DNA from 4 places in the Nicoliella sp. ESL1113 genome. Region 3 is predicted to be linked to each of the others. Evidence: riboswitches for the same ligand, from Rfam matches in the RefSeq annotation. Region 3 holds a riboswitch; each other region holds the start of a gene.
The links. A riboswitch is a leader RNA that binds a small molecule or an ion and turns the genes downstream of it on or off. The one in region 3 is predicted to bind thiamine pyrophosphate.

Region 1: it holds a riboswitch for thiamine pyrophosphate, as region 3 does, so the genes downstream of both, ACSYTJ_RS01810 (ECF transporter S component) here and ACSYTJ_RS08510 (acetylornithine deacetylase) in region 3, are expected to answer to the same signal.
Region 2: it holds a riboswitch for thiamine pyrophosphate, as region 3 does, so the genes downstream of both, thiS (sulfur carrier protein ThiS) here and ACSYTJ_RS08510 (acetylornithine deacetylase) in region 3, are expected to answer to the same signal.
Region 4: it holds a riboswitch for thiamine pyrophosphate, as region 3 does, so the genes downstream of both, ACSYTJ_RS06855 (3-oxoacyl-ACP reductase) here and ACSYTJ_RS08510 (acetylornithine deacetylase) in region 3, are expected to answer to the same signal.

What each region holds. Positions count from the first base shown of each region.
Region 1 is NZ_CP196387.1:475,589-480,385, reverse strand. Features, by position in the region: gene ACSYTJ_RS01825 (LVIS_2131 family protein) at 1-442, opposite strand, end outside; gene ACSYTJ_RS01820 (HAD family hydrolase) at 526-1,260, opposite strand; gene ACSYTJ_RS01815 (D-alanyl-D-alanine carboxypeptidase family protein) at 1,353-2,369, opposite strand; TPP riboswitch at 2,544-2,635, shown strand; gene ACSYTJ_RS01810 (ECF transporter S component) at 2,728-3,282, shown strand; gene ACSYTJ_RS01805 (ABC transporter ATP-binding protein) at 3,386-4,797, shown strand, end outside.
Region 2 is NZ_CP196388.1:53,138-57,934, reverse strand. Features, by position in the region: gene hisC (histidinol-phosphate transaminase) at 1-342, shown strand, start outside; gene ACSYTJ_RS07130 (amino acid permease) at 594-1,988, shown strand; TPP riboswitch at 2,136-2,229, shown strand; TPP riboswitch at 2,311-2,405, shown strand; gene thiS (sulfur carrier protein ThiS) at 2,454-2,651, shown strand; gene thiF (sulfur carrier protein ThiS adenylyltransferase ThiF) at 2,654-3,316, shown strand; gene ACSYTJ_RS07115 (thiazole synthase) at 3,318-4,085, shown strand; gene ACSYTJ_RS07110 (hydantoinase/carbamoylase family amidase) at 4,094-4,797, shown strand, end outside.
Region 3 is NZ_CP196388.1:375,343-380,139, reverse strand. Features, by position in the region: gene tenA (thiaminase II) at 1-576, opposite strand, end outside; gene ACSYTJ_RS08510 (acetylornithine deacetylase) at 576-1,853, opposite strand; TPP riboswitch at 1,938-2,033, opposite strand; gene ACSYTJ_RS08505 (lysylphosphatidylglycerol synthase domain-containing protein) at 2,112-3,017, opposite strand; gene ACSYTJ_RS08500 (acyl-CoA thioesterase) at 3,051-3,464, opposite strand; gene ACSYTJ_RS08495 (hypothetical protein) at 3,564-4,022, shown strand; gene ACSYTJ_RS08490 (HAD family hydrolase) at 4,183-4,797, opposite strand, start outside.
Region 4 is NZ_CP196388.1:4,115-8,911, reverse strand. Features, by position in the region: gene ACSYTJ_RS06870 (hypothetical protein) at 1-320, opposite strand, end outside; gene ACSYTJ_RS06865 (hypothetical protein) at 531-668, opposite strand; gene ACSYTJ_RS06860 (NAD(P)H-dependent oxidoreductase) at 1,284-1,940, shown strand; TPP riboswitch at 2,036-2,125, shown strand; gene ACSYTJ_RS06855 (3-oxoacyl-ACP reductase) at 2,174-2,926, shown strand; gene ACSYTJ_RS06850 (type 1 glutamine amidotransferase) at 2,987-3,655, opposite strand; gene ACSYTJ_RS06845 (sulfite exporter TauE/SafE family protein) at 3,674-4,417, opposite strand; gene ACSYTJ_RS06840 (FadR/GntR family transcriptional regulator) at 4,419-4,797, opposite strand, start outside.

The DNA of each region.
Region 1 (4,797 bases), on a different replicon from region 3:
TGGAACGATAGGTTTCGGTTGGCAATGAAACGGTGTTAGCACCACTAATGATGGTTGAATCATTGCTACTAACTTGATAATGTTCACCCTTCGTTAAATAGGTGTAATATTGACCACCCGATTTATTTTTAGAATTATAAACATTAACATAGTATGATTTACGACCATTCGTATCTAATACAATTGGTTTGTAACTTCTAGAAACAGAAACATTATGACTAGAAATATCAGCTCTTAGCGTAATTATCACCATCGCTAAGGCAGCCCCCAGTATTAAAAGCCCTTGAAAAAATAAAACGATTCTATTTCTGCTTACTAGCTTTTCATCTTGATGCAATAAGGCCTGTCGCTTTTGCCTACGGATAGAAATAACCATTGAAATTAAACTAATTGCAATGATAATCCAGATGGCAAACCCGATTAGATTCCAGGCTGATATCATAAACAAGCTCCTTTAAATAAAAGTAATATTACTGACCATTACATTATTGTACCTGCTTAGTAAGAAGATAACAAATTCAATTATTATTTCAGAAATTGATCGATGGCATCATAACCATTTTCAGTAGTTGCAGTTTCAAAAAGCTCATCAACGGGGGCATGCGATTGTTTTTGATCGATCAAAGCCACGTCCCGCGGGTCAATATCTAATTCATCACTCAACGTCTCAATTGCGTTTTGGTATGAAGCATCGAATGAAGTGATCCAAAGGTCGTTTCCCTTAGCATGAGCCACTAACTTACCATTAAAATTACTATTAAAGGTTTGGGCTAAACTTTGCATATCGCCGTTCTCAAACCCCAATCTAATTTGATAGACTAAATCACTCACTAATTCTAGATCATTCATTTGGTATAAAGATGGGTACGTCTTATTAAAGCGTTGGTAGGCTGAACTATCCTTGCTTGCATCGGTGTAGGCATTCATCTTCCCCGAAAGGACAATGTATGCGGTATTAAAATCGCGTTGCGCTTGAAACCACTTTAGGGCTGATTTCCAAATTTCATAATCGATCACCGTTTCATCACGAACCACGCGATTCAAAACGGTCTCAGCACCCCCTTCGCAGATAAACGCTAAGGGAGCCTTTATCCCATGAAAAATCTGAATCATTTTGGCATACGGAGCTTCCGTCATAAAGCCCAGGTGTAGATTTTGCTTTGCCAAATTCATTAACTGTTTGGACAATCGAGATGCGTTAATTTCACCATCTGCGGATAAAAAATCACGATCAAGATCAGCCAAGATCAATTTAGTCATTTTGCAACCTCCCGAAAATAAAAAACTCACGTCTTAACCGTGAGTTTAATTTTAATTGTGATTATTATATCATTTTTGCAGATTTTTGACGATTAATTGTAAATGGATGAGTTTTTATAAATGTACTTCATCAAATCACGTTGATCACTAAATTCATAAGGATCATTCAAAGTAATCGTAATCAAGCGGTGCTTCCCTGGTAGTTGGCCAGTTCCAACAAAACATAGCCCTGCAGCTGGAGTATAGCCGGTCTTTAAACCATCAACGCGCAGACTTGCATCATAGAAGGTCCGCCCCTTAAGTAGGTTGTTGTAGTTATATAGGTTTTGCCCTGCAACCTTGGCCGTGCCCCTGCTAGCATCATTTAATACCTTTGGATAATAAGTTAAAACGTGTTGCGCAATTACTGCCAACGCCTTTGCACTTACCATGTTCCCAGCAGTAGCCCCACCAGAATACTTATAACCATAATGAACTAAATCATTATTTTCAAGTCCAGATGGTGAGTTAAAGGTCGCAGAAATCCCCCATGCCCTTGCTTGTTTATTCATCATATTCACGAACTGACCATTTGAGCCAGCGACCCATTGTCCCAATGCAATCGTAGCTGCATTTGATGATTGGATCAGTGCTGCTTGATAGAGCTGCTTTACGGTATATTTACGACCAGCAACCAGCTTAAAGCCACCACCAACGTTATTATTGTAACTCATGCTCCGTAAGCCAGCATTAGAAGTATCAACGACTTGGTTCCAGCCATTCGTTTCCTGTGCTTTTCTGACCACCAGGTACAATGACATTAACTTGGCTGTGGATGCTACCTTCATTTTTTGATTAATGTTTTTAGCATAGATGACCTGTCCGTTCGTAGCATCGATCGCAATTGCAGCCGCTGCATTCTTCATCTTATAGTTTCCAGGAACAATATTATTAGTAGTGATTCCTGATGCACCATCGTCATAGTTATAATCATAATTATAATCAGCACTGACATTAACTGTTTTTGTCGAAACAACATCTAAAAATGGAGTAATTTCTGATGCTGATGCTAATCCGACAACAGCAGTTAATACAATTGCCATCTTTTTAAAATTCTTTTTAAGATTCATTTAACCAACCCTTCTCTGATTTCGATATCCTAAATAATAAGTTAACACCTTAGCACTTTATTAACAATTGATTATTGATAAATGTAAACGAAGTGTTATTTAAGATTTATGCCTGTAATATTCAAACTTGCATTTAAGAAAAAATTAAGTTATACTGTTCTAGTTAATTAAATAGATAGATGTTTGGGGTGCCTTTTTTGGCTGAGATGATACCCATTGAACCTGATCCAGTCCGTACTGGTGGAGGGAAACGTTTTATCAATGGTGTACATATTCCGAAAGGGACCTCAGTATTTGAGGTCCCTTTTTTCTGTCTATCTAAAATAATTGTTTAATTTATTGAAGGGAAGGATTTTCCATGTCTAAAAAATGGAGTCTTAGAAACATTATTTTAATTGCATTGATCGCAATTGTCTGTGGGGTTATTTTCTGGTTGACTAGTTTTATCTATAACGCATTAACACTAGTTTTAACACCAATTGGTCTTGCTCCCGCAGCAAACGATATTTCACTTGGTCTTTGGATCGTTGCTGGTCCATTAGCAGGGGCTATTTTCAGAATGCCTGGTGTTTCCATTTTCTCAGAAGTTGCCGGAGCCGTTGTTGAAATGTTCTTGGGTGACCAATGGGGAGTTATGAACGTTGTCTCAGGTTTAATTCAAGGTGCCGGAGCTGAATTAGGTTTTGCAGTTACTGGTTACAAGAAGTACGGCCACTTCCAATTATTGTTAGGTAGTATCTTCACTACCATCATTACTTTTACTTGGGATTGGTTCAAGAATGGATACAACGCATACGGTTTTGGAATGTTGATCTTCTTATTCATCGTTAGATTTATTTCAATCTGGGTATTTAGTGACCCAATTCCATTGGCCATCAAGAAGCTCCTAAACAGAAGCCACGCCATTGCATAATCATTTTAACGATTCAATGCTTCATAAATTTAAATGAATTTAAAGCACTTATAAAGCCAAGCTTGTAAGTGCTTTATTTTTAAATTACCAGGAGGAATTAACCATGACCACCGTTTCAGTTAGTCATTTTACATTTACCTACCAGCATCGCTCACAACCAGTATTAGAAGACGTGAACCTAACCTTTCCGAACGAAAAAATTAGCTTGATTGCTGGACCATCTGGAACTGGTAAATCGACGCTTTTAAAGTCAATTGCCGGTTTATATCCTGAGTTTGCCAATGGTGATTACACTGGTGAAATTAAAATTGGTGACAAGGAGATCAAAGACATTGCCCCTACTGACTTCAGCGGCTATGTGTCAATGATGTTTCAAAACCCCAATCAACAGTTTACGATGACGAACGTATATGATGAACTCCAATTTGCACTTGAGAATAGACAGTTAGATCCTAAAATCATCCCCCAACGAATCGATGATGCACTAGAATTCGTGAACATCACTAAGTTAAAGCACCGTGACTTGAACGCCCTATCCGGTGGTGAAAAACAAAAGGTCGCCTTAGCCATCATCATCGCAATGGATTCCGACGTTATTTTATTGGACGAACCATTTGCGAGTCTAGATCGTCAATCGCGAAGTGATCTGCTATATCAATTGACCCGCTTACGTGATCAAAAGAATAAAACGATCATCTTAGTGGACCATGACCTTTCTGGTTACGACAACATTGTCGATACGTTCTTCTACCTAAAACCCAACCAATTTCAAATTCAACAGTTAAGTAATGCAGAGGTCCAAAAATTATTAGTACCATTTGATAATCAAGAGTTAGCGGCCGTCCACTTCCCGATTCCCGATAATAACGAACCAGCCGATCTGATCTTAAACAGTTGTGAACTAAAGCAAAACCAAGGCGTATTGCTAAAGGCTGACCAATTCAAATTTCCAGCAAAGCAAATCACATTGATCACAGGTGAAAATGGAATCGGTAAATCGACCTTGTTCAAAGCTTTAACACGGCTCTTTAAGTATGAGGGTTTGATTTCATATCAGGATAAAGACATCCAAAAGATCCATAAGAAGAAATACCTTTCCCACGTTGCGCTGGTCTTTCAAGATGCTGAAATGCAATTCGTCGACATCACGGTTGAAGAAGAACTATCGCTTTCGATTAAAAACGCGGTCCATCATAATTACTCCAAAGAAGATATTGATGCCATGCTTAAGGCGTTGCAGATCGACGGCAGGGAAAAACAAGTCGTTTACACACTTAGCGAGGGGCAAAAAAAGAAGTTGCAAATCGTCGAGATGTTGATCATGGGAACTGACATTTTATTAATGGACGAACCATTTAAGGGGTTAGATATCAAGTCTCTAGAAACGGTAGTCGAAATGCTAAAAAATGCGAGTCAAAAATTTAACCAAACCATCATCATCATTAGCCATCAACTCAGTGGTTTGGAAACGCTATTTGATTATCACATTCAGTTCAAAGACCAACAACTTACTTA
Region 2 (4,797 bases), 320 kb from region 3:
TATATGCAAGCGGTCCGCCTACCGTATAACCTCAATACGCTTTCCCAAGTTGCCGCAGTTGCTGCGCTTAGCGATCCTGAATTTGTTCAACGAACGGTAAATAATAATAAGACTGAACGTGATGGATGGGAACAATTTTTAAAGCAAGCTAATTTAAAATACTATCCATCGCAAGCCAATTTTATTTACTTTCAAAGTGCTGATGCCGATAAAGTCGCAAATGAATTACTCCAAAAGGGCTACCAAGTTCGTGTTGGTCAACAACCAAATTGGATCCGAATTACAATTGGGCGACAAGATGATAATAAAGCGATTCAGGACATTATTAAAAGCTCCTTATAATGTTATCAATAATTACATGTATAATAGTCAGCTGATTTTGAATAAATAACCTCTTTGTCACGATAAAAAAGCATAAAAACCAATTTTTTGAAAAAAGCTTTGCTTTTCGAAATAAATATGGTAGAATAAATTAAAATTAAATGAGAAAAAGCTAATTTGGTTTTAATGTTATGTGAATCAACGGGACGTCACGTAACTTTTTATTACATTTATTTTGGGTAAATACAAAATTGGTAAAGGATGTGTTGATCATGGCTAACTCAAACATTAGAGAAAATCCAGATGGAACTTACCGTTCATTGAGTAACCGACATGTGCAAATGATTGCAATTGGTGGCACGATTGGAACTGGGCTATTCTTAGGATCAGGGACGACGATTTCTAAAACGGGACCATCCATTTTGATCGTATACTTAGTCTTAGGATTGTTCTTCTTCTTGATGATGCGTGCAATTGGAGAAATGTTTTATTCAGATCCATCGCACCACACGTTTGTATCATTTATTACTAAGTATTTAGGACCTGCTGCAGGTCGATTCACAGGTTGGACCTACTGGATCGGGTTGGTGTTTGTCTGTATGGCTGAAGTAACTGCGGTGGCCACTTATGTACAATTCTGGTTTCCTAATCTGCCAGCATGGTTGATTGAAGTCGTCTTTTTGGCTGTTCTTTGTGGCTTAAACCTAGTGGCTGCGCGTCTGTTTGGTGAAACCGAATTCTGGTTCGCAATGATCAAAATTATCGCAATCGTTGCTTTGATCGTTACCGGGATTTTTATGATCTTTAGGCACAGCGCAACGCCACTTGGTCATGCATCACTCGCTAACATTACTAATAATTTGACATTATTCCCCCACGGTTCATTTAACTTTATTTCTGCGTTTCCAATGGTATTCTTCGCCTTTCAAGGAATTGAATTCGTAAGTATCACGATTGGTGAAGCAAAGAATCCACGGCACGTGATCAAGAAGGCAGTTAATGAAACCTTACTTCGCATCTTACTATTCTACATTGGTGCATTGGTGGTAATTATGGGAATTATTCCATGGACTTCACTTTCACCAGATAAAAGTCCATTCGTTCAAGTTTTCCAATTGGTTGGAATTCCAGCTGCTGCAGCTGTGATCAACTTTGTGGTTCTAACTTCTGCTGCTTCGGCATTAAATAGCTGTATCTTCTCAGCTGGTCGTCACTTTTACCAACTAGCGACTGAAGCAAAGGAAGGCAGCTTCATGAAGGAAAAGTTTGGTAAAATCTCTAATTCTGGGGTTCCGGCAGCTGCCATTTTACTATCAGCTAGTTTGGCATTGATCACTCCAATTATGAGCCTTAGTGCAGCGACTGGAGCAGTCTTTACAATCGTAACTGGTGCATCTAGTGATATGTATATCTTGGTATACGCATTAACAATGCTTGCACATCGGAAATATCGTCAATCAAGTGATTATATTGAAAATGGGTTTAAAATGCCTTGGTACAATGTTACCAGTCCGCTCACCATCGCTTTCTTTTTGGTAATCTTCGCTAGTTTATTCTTCATTCCCGATGATGTTGTAGGTGCCATTGCTGCAATTGTATGGGCAGTTGGATTTGGTGGATATGTATTGATTAGCCAAAGAAAATCAGAAGCAAGTATAAATGGATAATATTAAAAAATATCTTATTATCGATCGATAATAAGATATTTTTTTGTTGCTAGCTTTTTATCAAATTGTCCTTGGCTTAAAATTTTATTATTGACAAATTTTTCACCTTAATGTTAATATAAGATTGTTCAAAATTAAATATTTATCACATTGTATCTGGGGTGCCAAGCAATTGGCTGAGATTATACCCATTGAACCTGATTTGGTTAATACCAGCGAAGGGAGATGCAGTTCTTTTATCGCTGATTAATTATCGAATAATTAGGACGGTTCTCCTGGGTTTTACTAGGGGAACCGTTTTTTATTTACAATTGTGATGATAATTTAAACACTGGGGTGCCAAGTAATTGGCTGAGATTATACTCATTGAACCTGATGTAGTTGATACTACCGAAGGAAGGGGTTTAATCTTAACTAGTGCGTTAAAAAACCTCCTTTCTTGGGTCTAGAAAGGAGGTTTTTACTTTGGTAACCATTAATGGAAAGCCAGTGGAAGCATTGGCGGGAAAACCGCTATCATTCTTATTGGCTCAATATGCTCAGCATCAAGATAACGTTGTTGTCGAATTAAACGGATCAATCGTCCATCGCAATGAAATCGATGGAATTACTTTAAATCCAAATGATCACGTTGAATTAATTTCTTTCGTAGGAGGTGGTTAGCAATGACGGTTCAAATTGATGGAATCAGTGTTGAAGATTTTTTTATGCAGATGAAGGATCGTAATGTTGATAACTCGTATCAGGCCCTAAAGAATGCACACGTTACGATTGCAGGTTCAGGCGGGTTAGGATCTAACATTGCAATTGCATTGGTGCGTTCTGGTGTAGGCCATTTGACCCTAATCGATTTTGACGATGTGGAATTAAGCAACTTGAACCGCCAACAGTTCAAGTTCAGTCAAATTGGGATGCCAAAGGTCACTGCATTAAAGCAAAATTTATTAGAATTTAATCCCTTTATTAAAGTGGATGCGATTAAAACAAAGGTCAGTGCTGAAAATATTGAGCAACTCTTTGCTGACTGTGACATTATTTGTGAAGCTTTTGATAACCCTGCTGCCAAGGCGATTCTACTCGATGGGGCGACCAGTGCTTTTCCAGATAAACCATTAGTAATGGGCAACGGATTAGCGGGGGTCCATGGTGCAAATCAAATTCAAACCAAACAACAATCCCCAAACGTCTACATTAGTGGTGATGGTCAGACGAGTGGATCAGAGGGATTGATGGCACCACGGGTAATTATTTGTGCCGGTCATCAAGCAAACGCAATTTTAAGATTACTCATGCAACTACCAGTGGTTGAAAATAAGGAGGAAATTTAACATGGCAATTAAAGACGATTTAGTAATTAACGGACACCATTTTACATCACGGTTTATCTTAGGTTCAGGTAAATATTCATACGACCTAATTGATGCTGCAGTTCATAATGCCAAGGCTGAAATTATCACAATGGCATTGCGGAGAACCGAAGCAGCAGCCGAAAATATCTTAAACTTTATTCCAGAAAATGTCACTATCTTACCGAATACATCTGGTTGTAAAAATGCTGAAGAAGCAATTCGGATGGCTCGAATCGCGCGCGAATTAAGCGGCAGTGATTTCATTAAGCTAGAAGTGATTCCAGACAAAAAATACTTAATGCCCGATAATGCAGAGACGATCAAGGCGACTTCCATTTTAGCTGATGAAGGTTTTACCGTAATGCCATACTTCTTACCAGATTTAATCACTGCAAAGCGGTTAGTTGAAGCTGGAGCATCAGCGGTGATGCCATTAGGCGCACCGATTGGGACTAACCGCGGCTTAGCCACTAAGGACCTAATTCAAATTTTGGTCAACGAAATCGAAGTACCAGTGATTGTTGATGCCGGAATTGGACGGCCTAGTCAAGCTGCTGAAGCCATGGAAATGGGAATTGATGCCGTAATGGCGAATACTTCAATGGCAACTGCTGGCGACATCCCATTAATGTCAGAAGCATTTAAGCTAGCGGTTGAAGCTGGGCGCAAAGCATACCTTGCTAAGCCAGGACGGGTAGTTAATAGTGGTGCGGTTGCTTCTTCACCACTTCTTGGGGTTAGTAAGTAGGCACTGTCATGGTGATGAAAGGAACGCTTAATTTAAACGATTGGTTAGACCAATTTACTGTTGATTCCGATGAAGGACAACACCGATTGGTTTATGATGAATACTGGATTGAAAATCAAATTCGGTTGATTCACTTAGGACAGCGACTGGGTTTTAAGGCGACCGTTGACATGGTTGGAAACGTCTTTTTAGACTTCATCGGGCAAACGGATTCGGTGATTGCGGTTGGTTCCCATATGGATACGGTCGATCATGGTGGTAAGTATGATGGACTATATGGCGTTTTGGGTGGATTAAAGGCGATTGTTGATACAGTATCCAAAAATGGCAAGCCGAATAAAACGCTGCGCTTGATCTCATTTAGTGAGGAAGAGGGGAGTCGTTTTCCCGCTACTTTTACGGGTTCGAAATACTATGTCAATAAAACGCTTCCGCCAAAATTAGTCGATGCAAATGGGACTAGCTTTGAAGCTGCTAGAAAAAAGGCCGTTGAGCAATTGACTAGTCAACCACAAGTTACTTTGCGTAATTGTGAGTTACCTGATGCTTTTACGGAATTGCACATTGAACAGGGTCCCCAATTAGAAAGAACGAACGCATCGATTGGGTTAGTAAATTCGATCGTTGGGCAACGGCGCTATACTGTGGATATTAATGGACATGCTAACCATGCTGGAACGACACCGATGCAGGGGCGCTGTGATGCGCTAAG
Region 3 (4,797 bases):
TAATTCAGACTCAGACTTACCAGATGCCAATTCATCTAATAAGGAAATCGTCCAATTAGTTAAGTTCGTGTACTCATCATCGCTATACATTGATACCCAATTCGAATACAGTGGATGGCTGGCTGCTGGTGTATTCAATAGCTGCTTGCCAATTAAATTATAACTCCACATACATGGTAACAATGCAACTAAGACCTTATCTAAGCCCCCACTTTGGCCAACTGATAGCATATAATTTGTATAACTTAAAGTTACAGGAGTCGGTTGAGTATTTTCTAACTCTGCTTCGCTGATGCCAAATTCACTAGCGTATTTACGATGCAAACCCATTTCGGTGTTCAAAGTAGAACTGAGCAACTCAGCAAACTTTCCCTCTACTTTTAAATCAGAAGCTTTGAGCGCTCCTAGAGCAAATAGCTTCGCATAATCAATTAAATAAATGTAATCTTGAATCATATAAAATTTAAACTTATCAACTGGTAATGTTCCATCCGCTAGTTCTTTTACGAATGGATGGTTATGATTGGCTTCCCAAACAGGTTTTAATTCTGTTACTAACCGTTCACTAAATTTCATTAATTGGACTCCTTTTTGGTATTTAACCATTCATAAATAAATTGAAGTAAGACTTTGGTATATTGAACTAAATCATCAATTTTTAGTGATTCATCTACAGAATGAGCTTCATCAATCGTGCCTGGTCCATAAATAGCAGCTGGAATATTAGCATGACCGAACCATCCCCCATCAGTAACACTTGGTGAAACATCGACTATTGGTCGTTCGTTCGTTACTTGATAGTGAGCATCTCTTAGTAATTCAACTGGTTTTGATTTCGCATCAAGATCAAGGGCTGGAAAGACTTCCCCACGCTCTTCGACCATTGACTTGCCACCCCACTTATAAATGGGCATGTGATTCTTCATCCAAAGGTCTGCCTTGGCAACTTGATCAATGTGATCTTCAACTTCTCTTATTACATCTCGATAGTCCTCATTTGGATAAAAATGAACCGTTACCCACAGTCTACATTCATCTGCAATAAAAGCGGCATTGCGACCCCCTTCAATTACAGCAGGATTAATCGTATCAGAACCAGGTTCTACTCCAGGATAACTTTTATTGACCGCCCAATCTCTTTCTAACTCGTTGAGACCAGAAATTACCTTTGCCATCTTTTCAATTGCGCTAGCAGCCCGTAGCTTTCCACCAGCATTCATCATCTGGCGTCTAGTAGCATCATGAAACGTTTGATCACTTTTGATCGTAATCCAACCAGTAATTACTCCGCCTTGGCCTTGAATATGAAAATCACTAATATCACCGACAATCGCAAAATCAGCTTTATGACCATGTTTGATTGCATCCCAAGTTCCGGCTTCACCACTTTCTTCACCAATAACTGATTCGAATTTTAATTCACCAGGTAGTTCTAGACCAGACTTATTCAACAATTGAATTGCCATTAGCATTGCAGCAAGGGCACCCTTCATATCTGCTACCCCGCGACCGATGACTATATCATCATTAATGACCATCTTGAACGGATCTGAATGCCATTTTTCATCCGATTGAATCGAGGCTACATCCATATGCCCATTTAAAATCAAACTTTGGTATTGATCAGATCCTGGTTTCGTCCCAACAACAATTGAATCATGAGGATAAAGATCCCATTGATCAACATTAAACCCATTTTGTTCAAGAAAGTCCCTAACAAATGCCTGAGCATCATCTGAGTTTCTGCCCGGTGGAGCGGGAGTGGGAAATGCCACTAGCTTACTTAATATTGCTAATAACTGATCTTTATTTTGATCAACATCGTTAATCAACGTCTTAATATCATTTACCATTAAAATAGCTCCCTATTTGTCACTATAATAAAAAGGAGATACTTCAAACAGAAGCATCCCCCCTAAATTCGCAAACCATTAGCTAATTTCAAAGGGCCACTTCCTTGCGCTGGTGCTAACCAGATTCAAGTTCAAAGGGTCAAATTAATTCTCAGCTAAATAGCTCCCCTAGTGACAGTTTATTTTTAATTTTAACGCCTTAATTATAAATTAAAGCTGCTTTTTAATCAAACTAAAATGTCCAATCAAAATGACACCCTAATTGATCAGTTTGTTGCGATTTCTACTCAAGTATTTAAATATCAACATGACCATTCCAATTAAAAACGGGATGAAGTAATAACAGATCCGATAGATCAAGGCCCAAATTACAATAATATCAGTTGAAATCCCCGCTCTTTGTAAACCAAATGTTAATGCGACTTCAAATGAACCGATTCCACCAGGAATTAATGACATCGCTCCCACAATTCCAGCAAAGACTAGCCCTAAGTAAGCTGCTCGTACATCAAAATGAATGTGCATGAAGTAACCGATACTCAAAAAGAATGCTAAACAACACACCCACTCCAAAGTTGAGCCAATCAAGAGGTGGAATAGATCGCGACGATTCAATGTATCGTTTTTGGCAATGAACGGAACTAATAAATAAAGCGGGAACAATAGGCACACTGCCTTAATCCAAAGTGGTTCCATTCCAAAGCGATCAATGTTAAGCAGTATTGCAAGAATATCATTAACGACTAAGCCCGTCATCGTGAACAAGGCGATTTGAGTAACAATCTTAGCAGTCTCTTTATTATTTTCCTGAACGCTGCCGAATAAAAAGATCCTAAGGCTCGCCCCGACCAATCCGCCAGATCCCCCGATGTTTGTGAACGTATTGATTACATAACTACTGGTGATCAACTCTGGCATTGAAATATCCATTTTGACCTTGCGAGTATAAGTAAAATCATAAATCATCATTGGGATGATCGAAAGCGCTCCTAAGATTATCAATGTAGCTAAACTGCCGATCGAAAGTAAATGACTAGCATGTACTAACTTATGCCAAGAAATTTGTTCAAAAATGGAGTGGATCGAATAAACCACGAAAACTAAAATCAATACTACATAAATCCGTTTAATAACGTTAGAGTAACTAGAAAAAGCATCTGCAATCTTATCAATAATTTTAATCTAACTCACCACTTTCTAGTTATCATTAACCAATTCTGTTAACCTAGTATAAAAGTCGGGTAATTGCTTTTGAATGTTGATAATCTTACCATTTATGTCTAAAAAGCAGTGCTCGCTACTAGCCCGACAAACTAGCTGGTCCTTGACCGTCATTAGATAACTTAATACCAACCGATGCTTACTGACCTTGGCAACACGGGTCTCAATCTTAATTACATCAGGAAAGGTAGTCGTCTTTTTATAATCCGCAACGACCTTAGACACTGGCGATATAATTTGATTAGCTTCAAATTGATCATAGGCCCACCCAATTTGTTCCAAAAAATCACTACGCGCTTCTTCCATGAACCGAATGTAATTCGTATGACTAGTAATTTTCATTTTATCAGTTTCATAGTATTGTACCTTATGAAAATATGGATTAACCATTTTAATATCCTCTTCTCTAAATTATTCCATAGTAATTTTATCATAAACCAGCTATTTCTTGATATAATTAAATTAAATTGCAATAAGGGAGTCCTTACAATGAATGAGCCAAGACCCAATTTTCAAGTTAATGCTGACTTTACAGCAATGGATTCAATTACCGCTTCTAAATATATTGATAACGCGCTTAATTTTATTAATCAATTGGAATGGGCATCCAATCAAGTTGATCAAAATGTATATGATGATCTAAATAATCGTTACAGTAATGGACCGACCAGTAGTGAACGACTTAAATTGATCGCTAACCAATTTGATAATGATGATTTCTTACTCAGTATCATTGATCAGCTCCGTGATAAAATTAACGACAGTGCCAAAAGCAATCAACTATACTCGATTACCCTCGGTGATGATGAAAAGCCCCTCAATGATGATGAGATTCAAGACCTGGTCGCTAACCATGAAATCACATTACATAAAGTTTCTGGCAATGACGCTAAATTAGTCCAGACCCAGGTCAAAAGATTATTGGAACAGTATCACAATAATAATTAAATACGAAAAAAGCTGAGACAAATTGTCTCAGCTTTTATTATGAGTCGGGCCAGGATTGAACTAACATCTTCTCGGAAAAGGACCGAGTGCTCTGCTTGAGCTACCGACTCAAAAGAATACTTAATAATATTATCAGAAGTGAGTCCTAATTACAACCATTTCAGGAAAAATATTTCAAAATTTCTTGAGGAGTTTTAAAATCGTACTTTGCATAACCATTTCTTAGCTCTTGATCAATATCTCCCCAACCAGCTAATCCAAAATCGACCCGTGCGTTCTTAGCACATCCCTCATCAGTAAAAGAATCACCAATATACAACGTTTCGTTGCGACTAACCCCCATTTGATCGATTGCAAATAACAATGGTTCTGGAGCAGGCTTATGATAAGGTAACCGATCGGATGTCACAATTACCCATACCTGTTTCATAAAAGCAAAATGATCCTTTAAACTTTGCATATCTTCATTACTTCCAGAAGTGACGATTCCCAATGCCACATCGGGATAACTATCTTGTAGCCGTTGGAAAAATTCATCAAACCCTGGATATAAAACAGGTTTTTGGTTCAATTGAGCTGCTGCGATCGTATAGTCAATTGCCATTTGGTTACTAAATCGACTGGGAATCCCCAGATAATCGATTGTCTGGACCGCAGTTAATGGGAACGTCGCATGCAGTTCAGCATCGGATATATCTTTAATTCCATACTTAGGCGTAATCAGTTTCATAATTGCTGCATAGCGTGGAAAACTATCAATTAAAGTCCCATCTAC
Region 4 (4,797 bases), 370 kb from region 3:
TCAGTTTTAAATTTTTTAAATTGTTGCTGGAGATTAAACGGATCGTAAAGTTGATTTTCCTTCGTAAAAGCAACGTAACGGTCAAACAGTTTTGAATAGGTAGTTCCAAATGAAATTTTTGAAATATCATCCTTTAAGATGATTGTATATGAATCAAGAAATCCATAGTCATCGATCGTTTGTAAAATTAAGTACATCCCCAAGTCCCTTACGATATAACCAAGCGCAAAGTTTTCATACTTATAATTATCACGTGATTTTGAATAAATTTCTAATGGTTTATCGTTTCCGATATACTTATTGATCTTATGCTTATCCATTGGCAAAATCTCCTGACTCATTCGATTGATATGTATATTATGAATGATTTATGTGCAGTTGTAAAAATATGCGTTCTAAATATTTCAATTTAGCTTGGCAATAAAATAGCTTAAAATCAAAATACCTGACAAACCATTATTCATGATCTGTCAGGCATTATTATTATGGATTTGAATCTTTAATAACGAAATGGTGGAAACACTTCTTTCTTATTTAGAATTTGCGGTAAATCGATTTTCTAAGTGAATGGTAACACCTTCCTGTTCATTAGCTGGGTAAAACGAACTTTGTACTAAGTTGGTGATTACATCTCCCTTGAATAAAATCTGGGGTAAATCGTTCTTCATGATACTGGAATCATCCCCTTTGATTTATTGTCATTATAATATACCTTTTAAATGATAAAGTAAACCCTTTTGAACGATTTTTTCTAATCTTTTTTAATTATTTTTTAATCATCCGTTGATAGGGAAAAGGGCTGGAATCAAAATACCTGATAGACCATTTTAGATGATCTATCAGGCATTATTATTATGAGTTTGAATCTTATTTAGCAAAATGGTGGAAACACTTCTTTCTTATTTAGAATCTGCGGTAAATCGATGTTTTAAGTGAATGGTAGGTACCTCTCTTTCATTAGCTGGGTAACTCACTTATAATCTCATTGGTGGAAACACATCCCTTACAATTTAATCTGAGGTAAAGCCTTCAGTTTGCATTGGAAACATCCCCTTTGCTTTGTTGTTGATAATAATATAACGCAATTAAATTAGAATGTAAAGGGTTTTATCTAATTTATTTATAATTATTTTCAAATTATCGCTTAATCATGATGATGCCTTGATTTAAAGGCCTAATCCATTAAAATCTGATCGATAATTAGCTGAGCGAGGGCGAATTAATTGCGGCACATTGTTATCAATGATAATTTATTATTATATCAATTAAAAAGGATGACAATTATGGATAAAAACGAAGCTTTAATTAACTTAGCCCATCGTAGGTATGCGACTAAAAAGTATGATCCGAACAAACATATTTCCGATAGGGATTGGCATACCATTATGGAGGTCGCTAGATTATCACCTAGTTCAATGGGACTTGAACCTTGGCAATTTTTGTTGATCGAAAATAAAGAATTGAAACAGGCAATGTATAACGATGCCTGGGGGGCGCAAAAGAGCCTTGACGGCGCTGATAAATTTGTTGTAATTTTAGCTCGTAAGGATATGAATATTCATTCCCCTCATATTAAGCATATGAGCGAAGATGTTCAAGGCCACCCGTTTGACATTGATTCACCGTTCTCTAAAAAAATCATTAATTTTCAGGAAAATGATTTTAAGTTAAATACTGAGCGTGAATTATTTGATTGGGCTTCAAAGCAAACCTACATTCCATTGGCGAACATGATGGATGCCGCTGCAGCATTAGACATTGATAGTTGTCCAATCGAGGGCTTTAACCGTGTCAACATTGATCGGATTCTGTCTGATTATGGAGCATTCGATCCTAGAAAGTGGAGCGTTTCTGTAATGGTCAGTTTTGGTTATCGTGACCAAGCGATTACGCCTAAGAAACGCCAACCAATGGAGGCTGTCTACCGAGTTATTAAATAATTAAGATGAAGCACAATTCGTTATTGGATTGTGTTTTTATATTGAGTTGATTAATTCATTTTTATCGCTTAATATATAAGTGGATTCAAATAATATACCGATTAATGGGGTGCTGGAATGGCTGAGATGATACCCATGAACCTGATCTAGGTAATGCTAGCGGAGGGATTATTAAAGGTGTATAAAATCAAGCTATTGCTTCATTCGATTAGTCTTTTAAGGAGATTTTTCAAATGGCAAGAACAGTTTTAATTACAGGAGCAAGTTCAGGATTAGGCGCTGAAACTGCGAAACAATTTGGTGAACGGGGCTTTAACGTCGTGGTAAATTATTACCATCATCAAGACGCTGCTGACCAAGTAGTTGAAGAAATTGGATCAGACCATGCAATTGCGATCAAGGCCGACGTTAGGGACAGAAGTCAAATCGATGAACTAGTTAAGCAGGCAATTGATCATTTTGGAAGCCTAGACGTCGTTGTTAATAATGCTTTAGTCGGGTTTAAATTTGATCCCGTTAAGCAAAAGGCTTTTCAAGATTTATCATGGGATGACTATCAAAAACAAATTGACGGGACCTTGAAGGGTGCTTTTAACGTTACCCAAAGTGCGCTTCCTAATATGATTAAAAATCATTATGGGAAGGTCATTAATATCGGGACGAACCTGTTTCAAAATCCGGTGGTTCCTTACCATGAATACACCACTGCAAAGGCAGCATTGATTGGATTTACTAGAAACTTAGCAGCCGAGCTAGGGAGTGCTGGGATTAGTTTTAATATGGTATCAGGGGGATTACTTAGAACCACTAATGCCAGTGCTGTTACTACTCCCGAGGTGTTTGACTTAATTGCCAATCAAACGCCACTTAAATCAGTAACTACTCCGAAACAGGTTGCTAAGATGGTGGTATTCTTAGGATCAGACGAAAGTGATGGGATTACAGGTCAAAATTACACTGTTGATGGTGGATTAACGATGAACTAAATATCAAATGAAAGGGCAGTAGTAATCACATTCGTGAATGCTACTGCCTTTTTTCATTGATTATTGTTCATTAATGTAATCTAGTATTCTAAACATGACGGCCTTATTTTCAATTGGAACTGGGGTGTTCAATATTTCTTGAGCGCTTTGGCCTAATATCGAGTCCTTAATATATGGAAAATCATTCACTACCATCTCACGAACGTTATTAGCCTTGGGTTCCAAATGAAATTGGAGGCCCGCAATTCGATGGTTCATCACGAACCCTTGGTTCTTTAAGCCAGGGGTGGAAAATAAACGTTCTGCCCCTGCTGGAATTTTGAACATTTCTTCATGCCAGTGAAGGGCAGTGACTTGTTTTGGTAATCCAGAAATGGCATTACTTTCTAGTTTAACAGCTGCCCAACCAACTTCCTTGACTGGCGATTTACCAACTGGGTATCCCATGGCCTTGGTGATTTGTTGCGCGCCATAACAGACCCCAAGCATTGGCGTATTCCGCTTTAAAAGGGTATTGATTAAATCGCGTTCCTGTTGAATCCAGGGAAAGTTATCGTTGGGACTCATCGGTCCTCCTAAAATAACTAACATATTGGTTTCATCTGCAGTAGGTAAGTAGCCAAATTGGTATGGATGATAGGTATAGACTTCATGGTCGTGTGCTTGCGCCCAGTCTAAAATTGAGCCTGGGCCTTCGTTTGGAGTGTGTTGTAAGATATTGATTCTCATATTGGTAACCTCACTTTTCTAATAGGTAGTAATAAATAGATAGGTTGATAATCCGATTGCAAAAATCCCCACGCAAATTTCCATCACTTTAGTAGGGATGAATTTAACAATGATCGGTCCTAAATAGCCGCCGACCACTAGTCCAATCGCTAGTGGAATGATAACGATCCAGTCCACTGGTAAAATCAAAATAAAGATAATGGCGCTGATAATGTTACTAGCTAGTGACAAAACGTTTCTAATCGCATTGTAGACATAATACGGGGCATGAATAATTCTGGACAACACTGCGGTTTCTAAAATTCCTGACCCCGCACCAAAGTAGCCGTTATAAAGACCGATGATGGGGAGAAACAGGTACTGAATGCTTCGTATGAAGCGGTTGTCATGGGGCTGGTCTTTTTTGGGGATCAACATCATGATTCCGGCAAACATAATGATAAACGGGACGATCCGTTTAAATTGAGCATTGCTGCTGTTGATTAGGATGAACGTGCCAATTATGCAACCAAATACTGAAAGTAATGTGATGACCCCAGCTTGTTTACGATAACTTTTGATTTCCTTAGCAGATGATAGGACCGAGGTACAACCACTGAATATAATACTAATGGTGGCCGTTACGTTTGCCATGATGGGAGAAACGCCAATTGACAACAGGATGGGATAGATTGTTAAGACCGCCATCCCGACAATCCCATTTAAAACCCCAGCCGCCAGTCCACCGATAATTAAGAAAATAATTGTTGGGATTGATAACATTTTATTTGCCTACTTCCTGAATTAACTTGATGGCAGCTTCTGCATTTCGATCCATCAATGCATCGAACAACTGATTATGATGCTTAATTTTCCCTTTATAGTGTGGATTCTTAGCAATTGATTGACTTAGATGACTTTTCCATAGTGGCTTTAGTTCCTTGAACCACTTAATTAAATACGCATTTTGTGCCATTTTGACGATTTGTTCATGGAATAGGATATCTTGTTCAAGGTATTCATTGAACTTGCCTTGTGATAATAATTGATTCCTTCTAGTAAGATATGCTTTGAGTGTAATCCATTCTTCAGGGGTAATATCATTATCAACCAATTCAACAATGGCCTCTTTTTCAAGCATTTTCTCAGTTCGCCATAGCAGG